One region of the Segeticoccus sp. genome, then DNA from elsewhere that is predicted to be linked to it. Evidence: riboswitches for the same ligand, from Rfam matches in the RefSeq annotation. Region 1 holds a riboswitch; the other holds the start of a gene.

Region 1 (4,780 bases):
GCGGGATGCTGCGGTTGTCGGTCTCGAGGCCGAGTCGTGGCCGCCACGCGGCGACGCGCAGGGCCTCCGCGGCCCACGCGCCGGCGAGCGGCCGGTCACCGACCGCCTCCGCCAGTCGGTCCCGCGGCACGACCAGCTCACGCCAGACCCGCTCCGTGCCCGGGTGCTCGGCGACATCGCTGTATGCCGTGCTGTCACCGACCACCGCGGGCCACGGGTCCACCCACGCCACCGGCTCTCCCTCGGCCATCTCGGCGCCGATCGGCTCGCCGAGCACGCCGAAGTCGGCCGTGACGTCGTGGACCTCCACCCGCAGCATGAAGCGCATCGAGTCCAGCCAGGCCGCGGCCGCGGCCGCGGCGCCCGGCTCGACGGTGATCCACGTCGTCTCGCCGTCGTCCACGACGTGCAGGTCGTGCTCGATCCGGCCCTTGGGCGTCAGGATCAGCGCCTCGGTCGAGTGCCGTGGCGGCAGGTCGGTCAGCTGCTGGGTGGTGAGCGAGTGCAGCCAGCTGAGCCGGTCCGGCCCGGTCACGGTGAGGACACCGCGGTGGGACAGGTCGACGGCGGCGAGGCCCTCGGCGAGCAGCCGCTGCTCGCGCAGCGGGTCACCGTAGTGGGCGGCGACGCCGGCGTCGGGGCCCTCGTCGGCCACGGCCCCGGGCCGCTGCAGCAGCGGGCTGACCGGGTGGGCCGTCTCGGCAGGGGCGTCGGTGGACGTGCTGGGGGAAGTGGTCATCGTCTCCTCGTTCATGCCTGCTCGCCCGGCTGCTGCGGGTCGTGCTCGCTGCGGCACTCGGCACACCATCCGTGCACCGCGAGGTGCCGCACGTCAGCGACAAAGCCGTAGCGCTCCAAAAGATTCCCCCCCAGCCCCGCGGCGACCGTGACGTCGGCCTCGATCACCCGCTCGCAGTTCTGGCAGACGAGGTGCAGGTGGTCGGCGTGCTCGGCGAGGTGCCAGGTCGGCGAGCCGTGCCCGAGGTGGGTGTGCGTGACCACGCCGAGCCGCTCGAGTGCCTCGAGGGTCCGGTAGATCGTGGACAGGGGCACCGCCTCACCGCTGCGCTCCAGCTCCGTGGCGATGGCGTCCGGGGTGCTGTGGCCCAGGCCGCCCACCACGTCGAGGATGCGCCGCCGCTGCGGTGTCATCCGCATGCCGCGTTCCCGGAGGGATTTTCCGATATCGCGCACATCTCGAGCCTAACCGCCCTACCGTCGAAAACGTGCTGGACGAATTTTCAGACGTCAGCACGGTGGGGGAAACCGGGGGCCATCGAGGTCGGAACCTCGCCGTTGTCGTCGTCATTGCCGTGTTCCTGCTGGTGATCGGGATGGTCGCGAGCTATCTCGCCTTCGCCGGTCTCACTGTCGCGTCCCAGGTCAAGCATGCCCCGCTGCTGCCGCCCGTCACAGCGACCGACAACGGGCACACCCTGACCTCGGGCAACTCCGCCGCTGGTCCGGACGCAGTGCGGATTCGGCCTGCTGCCAAGGGCGCCCAGAACCTCCTGGTCGTCGGCTCCGACAGCCGCGACCAGATCCGCAACGGCCGCTCCGACGTGATCGTGCTCGTCCACATCGCCGCGGACCACAAGAGCGTGCAGCTGATTCACTTCCCACGGGACCTCTACGTCGACGTCCCCGGGCACGGCAAGGACAAGATCAACGCGGCGTACGCCTACGGCGGAGTCCCGTTGCTGGTCAAGACGTTGAACCAGCTGATCGATGTGCCGATCGACCACGTCGGGCTCATCGGCTTCACCGGGTTCGAGCGGATGACCGACGCGGTGGGCGGCGTGACGGTCTACGCCGAGGAGGCCAGCAACGAGCGCACGGTGATCCACCGCGGGTGGAACCACCTCGACGGGAAGCAGGCGTTGGCCTTCGTCCGGGAGCGCCACCAGCTGAGCCTGGGGGACATCTCCCGGGGTCGTCGCCAGGAGGCATTCATCAAGGCGTTGCTCCTCAAGGGACTGAGCAAGGACGTGCTGGCCAACCCGGTGACCCTGATGCGCTTCCTCGACGCCGGCACCGAGAACCTCACCGTCGACCAGGACTTCTCCACGCGCGACATGATCTCGCTGGCGTTCTCCCTGCGCGGTCTGCACTCGGAGGACGTCACCTTCGTCACGGCTCCGTGGGTCGGATTCGGCACGACCTCGACGGGCGCCTCCATCGTCGTCATGGACGAGCAACGCATGCGGGACCTGTCCGACGCGCTGCGCAACGACGACGTCCGCGCCTACGAACGGGCCAACCCCGAGGGTTGAGTCCCTGAGTTCGCCGTCGGGACAGGCCCGTTCCGTCGCCCTTGTCGTGCCCCGCACCGCCGTCCAAACCGTGTGCCGTCCACATGGTGAATGCCTCGTGCGGATCGCGGCCTCCGCGTCCTACGGTGCTGCCACCTATCCAGAGCGACCGAGAGACTTGGCTCGACGACGTCGCAGCAACCCCCCGGGGACGGGCGCGGGTGCTACCGCCAAGAGCGATGGAGGCACCGTGCGAGACCCGCTGCGACACAACCCTTGGCACGTGCGGCGTCGGCACATCGACCTGTGCCGCACGGCGGCGGCGATCTGTCGCCGACGTTGCCGCTGAGTGCGAATCCGGCTGAATCAGCTGGCGCCTCAGCGCATTCCGCTCCATCGGCTGCGGTAACACGGGTTTCGCAGCCGCCCCGCCCTCATCCTCGCACCACGACAGGAGCACAGCCATGTCCGTGACCGACACCATCGACCGCACCACCACCGCCCCTGACACCACGACGCAGTCCGAGCCGCAGCGCATCACCCCGCGCGTGGCGGCGCGGCTCGTGCCCGGCACCGCCACCGAGGTGCGCATCGACGCGGGCCACCACGCCTTCACGATCGACGAGCCGGAGGCACTCGGCGGCACCGACCTGGGCGCCAACCCGGTGGAGCACCTGCTGGCGGCACTCGGCGCCTGCCAGGTGATCAGCTTCCAGGTCTGGGCCCAGAAGCTCGGGATCGAGGTGGACCACGTGGCGGTCGACCTCAGCGGGGACCTCGACCTGCGCGGCTTCTTCGGCACCGCCGACGACGTGCGCCCCGGGTTCGAGCAGATCGAGGTCGCCGTGCGGCTGGAGGGCCCGGAGGACCGGGAGCGCTACCAGGAGCTGGTGGACGCCGTGGAGGAGCACTGCCCGGTGCTCGACAACCTGCGGGCGACCGTGCCCGTGCGGGGCTCCTTCACGCTGCTCTGACCGAGCCGGCCGGGCTCAGGCGACGCGCTTGAGCTCGGCCGAGGCGTGGCTCGTGACCGGCTGGCCCATGGCGGCCATGTCGAAGGCCCACATCAGGCGCTGCTCGACCAAGCCGTAGAGGCGCTTGCCGGCGGTGTACTCCTTGGCGGCGGGGCTGCGCATGACCCCGTCGGTGGCCAGCTCGATGACGGGCTTGTCCGGGTCCCGGCGGCCGGCATACAGCTCGACGATCCCGGTGTTGTGGGTGAGCAGCAGCTCGATCTCCCCCGAGGGCAGCGGCCTCCAGAACCCCAGCTCAGTGGCCAGCGGCCGCACCATCTGGCCGTCCTCGTCCAGCAGCCAGGTGTGGCTCTGCCACTCCAGGAACGGGCGCTTGTCGTGGGTGCAGATGATCTCCTGCCCGAACCGGACCGACTCGATCGTCGGGTAGCCGACCACGCCGGCACCCTCCCACCTGCCGACGAGCCAGGCGAGGGGCGCCAGCTCGTGGGGCAGGTCCGGGTCGATCTCGAAGGGCATCAGCGCGCGCTGTTCTTCACCCGGTAGACCACGTAGCACGCGAACCAGGTGATGAGCAGCGTGATGAAGATGAGCAGGCCGTCGTAGAAGAGCGTCACGGCCCCGATCGTAGCGATCGCCGCCGCGTGTCCCGGCGACGGGAGGTCACGGCAGGAGCGCCCGGCACACGAGGTAGGCGACGACCCCGTCGAGCAGCACGGTGGTCACTCCGGCGGCGAGCTGCGGACGGGCCGCGACGAGCGCCGGCAGCGCGGTGACGACACGCCGCAGGGCGTGGCTCACCCCGGTGCACACGACGCCGAGCAGCAGCGCCACCCCCCATGGCACCGCGACGGCGACCGACAGGGCCACGGCCAGTCCCGCACCGACCACGAGCTCCAGCGGCAGCAGCCAGGCCCGCAGCGCCTCACCCCGGAGGAGGTGGTCCAGCAGCGCGCCGGCCGCGACCCCGATGACCGCGACGGCCGCCACGCCGTCGCCGTGCGGCAACCGGGACAGCCCGACGAAGCCGACCCCGCTGGCGAGCGCGGCGATGCCGGTCAGGGTCCCGGCCACCGTCGTGACGAGCCGCGGCCGGCCGTCCCGACGCAGGAGCTGGTGCACGAAGGTGAGCAGCACCGCACCGGCGACGGCGGCGGGCACGAGCCGCAGCAGCGGCGCGTCCGCGGTCAGGAAGGCGGCCGCCGCGACGGCGAGCGCGGCGAGCAGCAGGACACCGCTCGTGCCGCGGGGGCTGGGCAGGTCCAGGATCCCCGGCCACCCCCAGGCGAGCACCGCCCCACCGGCGGCGACGACCAGCGCCGCGATCCCGGGGCCGGCATACACCGAGGCGGCGACCAGGCCGGCGGTCACCAGCGCACCCACGACCACCAGGGCCCCGCTGCGCAGGCTGGTGAGTGTCTCCCCCGACCCCCCGGCCGGCTCCGCTGCGGCCGCCTCGCCGCCGTCGAGCTGCTCCGGCATACCGCGCATCATGCCTCACCCCCCGGCGAACGGAGGCAGGACCTCCAGCACCGCGCCCGACTCGACGGCATC
Region 2 (4,780 bases), on a different contig from region 1:
CGCCACCGACATCGCGCTGCAGCGCACGTGGGACGGGCGGGCGGCGGACGCGGTCGGCCACCTGGTGCGCACCTACGGCCGGGAGCTGGCCAGCGTCATCTCCGTCACCGTGGACCGGTGGGACGGCGCGGAGGCGGCCCGGCGCATCGAGCTGCACGTGGGGCGGGACCTGCAGTTCATCCGCATCAACGGCACGGTGGTCGGCGCCCTCGTGGGGCTCGTGCTGCACGTGGTGACCCAGCTGGCGTGACCGCTCCGGTCAGTCGGCCGCCTGGGCGTGTCCTGCGCAGCCACACGTGCCGGTGGCCGCCCCGGCCACCCGCTCGAGGGTGAGCCGGCAGGCCCCGGGCTCGGCGAACGGCTGAAGGTCGACGTCCGTGTCCTGCTCACCGGTGGCCTGCAACGCGCCCTCGACCAGGCCGGTGTGCACCCCGCACACGATCTCGGGGTGCTGGTAGGCCGCCTCGAGCAGCGGGCACCGGCGCAGGTGCACGACCGACCGTTCGGCCGTCGTCTCGTCCGCTGCCGGCTCCGGGTCCACCTCGGGGGCGAACCCGAGGTCGGCCAGCAGCTGCACCACCGGCTGGTGTGGTCCGGTGCGGGGCCGCGGCCCGCTGGGAGCGCTGGGACGGGCGGCCAGCCGAGCTCCCCAGCGCCGACCGGCGGCTCGCGCCCTCCCGGCGGGCTCCGCGTCCTCGGCCAACTGCTCGGCGAGGACGACCGCGAGGTCGGCGTACTGCCGGGCGCCGGGGGAGAGGGTCACCTCCTCGGTGGAGGCGTAGAGCCAGGCCGGCCGGCCGCGTCCGGACGCCGCTGCCCGGGTGCGCTCGGCCAGGCCGCAGGCGACGAGGCCGTCGAGGTGCTCGCGGACGGTGTTCGGGTGCTGGTGGCTCAGCGCTGCCAGGGCCGCGACCGTGCAGGGCTCCGGCTGGTCGCGCAGCAGCTCGAGCACGCGCGTGCGCGAGGGGGACAGGATGGGCGCGGTCCGCCGCCAGTCGGTCCCGCGCGGTCCCAACCCCGACCGACGAGGTCCGTATGCCGTGCGCCCACCGGCGCGGGACGGCGACCCCCCGGGCAGCCGGGGGGCCGGGCTGCGGGTGGGGCGAGGGCTCAGATTATTTTCCACGGGACAGATAGTAATAAAGTTGGCGGCAGGCCGCGAGCCCGCGGTCCACCCCGGCGGAGCCGTCCGCCACGACCAAGCAGGGAGCCACCTGAGATGAACAGCGTCGTCGTCGCCACCAGTGCGGCGGACTCGGCCGCCGTGGAGGCGGTCAAGCAGCACCACGCCGAGCTCGCGGCCTCGCTCGCCACCCACGCGCAGGCCCTCGTCGCCGCCGCCGTGGAGGACCGCGCCGGGTCCTCGGCCGCCGCGGTCGCCCGGCAGTCCCTCGTCACCTTCTGCGAGGCGGAGCTCGTGCCGCACGCGCTCGCCGAGGAGAAGGCGATGTACCCCCTGGCCCACCGGGACGACCGGGCGAGGCTGCTCATCGAGGCCATGCTGGCCGAGCACCGGGTCATCACCGACCTGGTCCGGGCCGTCCGCGACGCCCCGACGCCGGTGCACGCGGCGGGCTTTGCCACCGCCCTGCGCGTGCTCTTCGACAGCCACCTCGGCAAGGAGAACGACCAGGTCCTCCCGCTCCTCGCCGCTGACCCCGCCGTCTCGCTGCAGGATGTGCTCGGCGGCATGCACGAGCTGCTCGGGGCCGCGGCCCACCAGCACGAGCACACCCACGCCCACGAGGGGACCGACGCGGCCGCCCACGGCGAGTCCCACAGCTGTGGCTGTGGCGAAGGTGGCTGCGGAGGCGGCGCCGCCTACCCCGAGCTGGACGCCCGCGTCGTGCCCCACGCCATCCGACACGCGACCGTCTTCGGCGCCCTCGACGCCGTCCCGGACGGCGCTGGCCTGGTGCTCGTCGCCCCGCACGACCCGATTCCGCTGCTGCAGCAGGTCGAGCAGCGCTTCGCCGGCCGGTTCAGCACCGAGTACCTCGAGCGCGGCCCGGAGGCGTGGCGGATCCTGTTCACCGCCGGCTGATCCCACCCCGCGTCCCCCGTGGGACCGGTCCGGATCGCGAGATGCCGGTCCCGCGGGGTGGTCGTGGTGGGCTATCGTTCGGGACAGGTCATGAGCGTCAGCGCCAAGCCCCGGCTCGCTGACCGGCAACCCTCCAACCGCGGTGGGGTGCCCCGGGTGATGACCAGGTCGGATCTCCGCCGTCCGCACAGCGGCGCGACGGAGCCCGGCAAGCGCGGGCTCGCAGTTCCTGCACCCGCACCGCTCGCGCGGTGCCCATCGCCACCGCACGAGCACCCGCGCGCCTGTCACCGCGAAGGCGCGCGTCCCGGCATACCGCACCAGGCAGGAAAGGCACGAACCAACGATGGCTGACAACTCCCCCCAGTGGTCCTTCGAGACCCGGCAGGTCCACGCAGGTCAGACGGTCGGCGAGACCCACGCGCGGGCCCTGCCGATCTACCAGACCACCTCGTTCGTCTTCGAGGACACCGATGACGCAGCCGACCTCTTCGGGCTGAAGAAGCTCGGCAACATCTACACCCGGATCATGAACCCGACGGCCGACGTGGTCGAGCAGCGGATCGCCAGCCTCGAGGGCGGGGTCGGCGCGCTGCTGCTGTCTTCCGGCCAGGCCGCCTCCACCTTCGCGATCCTCAACATCGCCGAGGCCGGTGACCACGTCGTCGCCAGCCCGAACCTCTACGGCGGCACGTACAACCTGCTGAAGTACACCCTCGCCAAGCTGGGCGTGGAGACGACCTTCGTCGAGGACACCACCGACCCCGAGTCGTGGCGCGCGGCCGTGCGGCCGAACACGAAGGTGATCTTCGGCGAGACGATTGCCAACCCCAAGGGTGAGGTGCTCGACCTCGAGCGCATCGCGGAGGTGGCGCATGACGTCGGCGTTCCGTTCATCGTCGACAACACGATCGCGACGCCCTACCTGCTGCGGCCGCTGGAGTGGGGCGCGGACATCGTCGTCCACTCGGTGACCAAGTACCTGAGCGGCCACGGCACGGTGATCGCGGGCGCGCTGGTCGACGGCGGCACTTTCGACTTCGCCGCGCATCCGGAGCGGTTCCCGAACTACAACCAGCCGGACGAGAGCTACCACGGCTTGGTCTACGCGCGGGACTTCGGCGTCGGCAGCCAGTTCGGTGCCAACCTGGCGTTCATCCTCAAGGCGCGGGTGCAGCTGCTCCGTGACCTGGGCTCGGCCCCGGCACCGTTCAACGCCTTCCTCGTGGCGCAGGGCATCGAGACGCTCAGCCTGCGGATGGAGCGGCACGTCGAGAACGCCCAGAAGGTCGCGGCGTTCCTCGCCCAGCACCCACAGGTGCAGTCGGTGCGCTACGCCTCGCTCCCCGACAGTGAGTACTACGAGCTGGCCCAGAAGTACACGCCTCGCGGCGCCGGTGCGGTGCTCGCCTTCGAGATCAAGGGCGGCCTCGAGGCGGGCCGCAAGTTCGTCGAGGGGCTGACCCTGCACAGCCACGTGGCCAACATGGGCGACGTGCGCTCGCTGGTGATCCACCCGGCGTCCACCACGCACTCCCAGGGCAGTGACGAGGCCCGCCTCGCCGCGGGCGTCACCCCCGGCCTGGTGCGCCTGTGCGTCGGGATCGAGCACATCGACGACATCATCGCCGACCTCGAGCAGGGGTTCGCCGCCGCCAAGGGCTGACCCCGGCACCACTCCGCACGAGCACACGACCGGGCGGCACACCGACGCTGGTGTGCCGCCCGGTCGCCTTTCCCGCCGCGGTATGCCGTGCGCTCACCCCTGCGGCGCCTGCACCCCGGTCAGTGGTCGAGGACCGCCCGGAGGAACTTCTGGGTCCGCTCCTCCTTCGGGGACGTGAAGATCTGATCGGGCGGGCCCTTCTCGACCACGACGCCCTGGTCGAACATGACCACCCGGTCGGAGATCTCGGCGGCGAAGCGCATCTCGTGGGTCACCATCAGCATGGTCATGTCGCTACTGGTCGCCAGCTCCCGGATCACCTCGAGGACCTCGCCGATGAGTTCGGGGTCCAGGGCCGAGGTCGGCTCGTCGAACAGCATGACCTTCGGCCGCATCGCCATGGCGCGGGCGATGGCGACCCGCTGCTGCTGGCCGCCGGAGAGCTGAATCGGCTTGTGCTGCAGGTGCTTCGACAGGCCCACCAGGCCGAGCAACTCCTCGGCACGCCCCTCGGCCTCGCTCCTCGACAGCTTCAGCACCTTCAGCGGCGCCTCGACGACGTTCTCCAGGGCCGTCATGTGCGGGAACAGGTTGAAGGACTGGAAGACCATGCCGACGTTGCGGCGCGTGGCGCGCATCTGCTTGGTCTCCTTGGATCGGTGCCCGCGGCGGACGTCCCACAAGGTGCCGCCGTCCACCGTCACGACTCCTTCGTCCGGCGTCTCGAGGGTCATGAGGATGCGCAGGATGGTCGTCTTGCCGGAGCCGGACGGCCCGATGATGCAGACCTTCTCGCCCGGGCTGACCTCGAAGTTCAGAGAGCGCAGGACGTGGTTGTCGCCCCAGGACTTGCTCACGTCCTGGAAGGTGATCATGGCGTTGCGCGACGTGGCCCCGGTGGCGCCCGCGCGGGTCGCCACCGGGGACTGCGTCCGGGGGCCGTTCTGCAGGTTCTCAGCGGGAGATGACAAGGCGACGCTCCAGGAGTCGGATGAGCAGTGAGGCGGCCATGCTGACCGTGAGGTACATCAGGCCGGCGATGGTGACGGGTTCGAGGTAGCGGTAGGTGC

Evidence for each region. A riboswitch is a leader RNA that binds a small molecule or an ion and turns the genes downstream of it on or off. The one in region 1 is predicted to bind S-adenosylmethionine.
Region 2: linked by a shared signal. The riboswitch ahead of VFL99_RS11440 (bifunctional o-acetylhomoserine/o-acetylserine sulfhydrylase) and the one ahead of VFL99_RS13415 (OsmC family protein) in region 1 are both predicted to bind S-adenosylmethionine.

Annotation. Positions count from the first base shown of each region.
Region 1 covers NZ_DASSTI010000137.1:29,683-34,462, forward strand. The annotation lists gene ygfZ (CAF17-like 4Fe-4S cluster assembly/insertion protein YgfZ) at 1-739, opposite strand, end outside; gene VFL99_RS13405 (Fur family transcriptional regulator) at 751-1,158, opposite strand; gene VFL99_RS13410 (LCP family protein) at 1,227-2,273, shown strand; SAM riboswitch class I at 2,406-2,498, shown strand; gene VFL99_RS13415 (OsmC family protein) at 2,717-3,226, shown strand; gene VFL99_RS13420 (heme-binding beta-barrel domain-containing protein) at 3,242-3,745, opposite strand; gene VFL99_RS13425 (hypothetical protein) at 3,890-4,708, opposite strand; gene VFL99_RS13430 (MoaD/ThiS family protein) at 4,724-4,780, opposite strand, start outside.
Region 2 covers NZ_DASSTI010000115.1:7,363-12,142, reverse strand. The annotation lists gene VFL99_RS11455 (DUF445 domain-containing protein) at 1-250, shown strand, start outside; gene VFL99_RS11450 (helix-turn-helix transcriptional regulator) at 260-1,126, opposite strand; gene VFL99_RS11445 (DUF2249 domain-containing protein) at 1,220-2,044, shown strand; SAM riboswitch class IV at 2,131-2,265, shown strand; gene VFL99_RS11440 (bifunctional o-acetylhomoserine/o-acetylserine sulfhydrylase) at 2,391-3,710, shown strand; gene ehuA (ectoine/hydroxyectoine ABC transporter ATP-binding protein EhuA) at 3,830-4,585, opposite strand; gene ehuD (ectoine/hydroxyectoine ABC transporter permease subunit EhuD) at 4,665-4,780, opposite strand, start outside.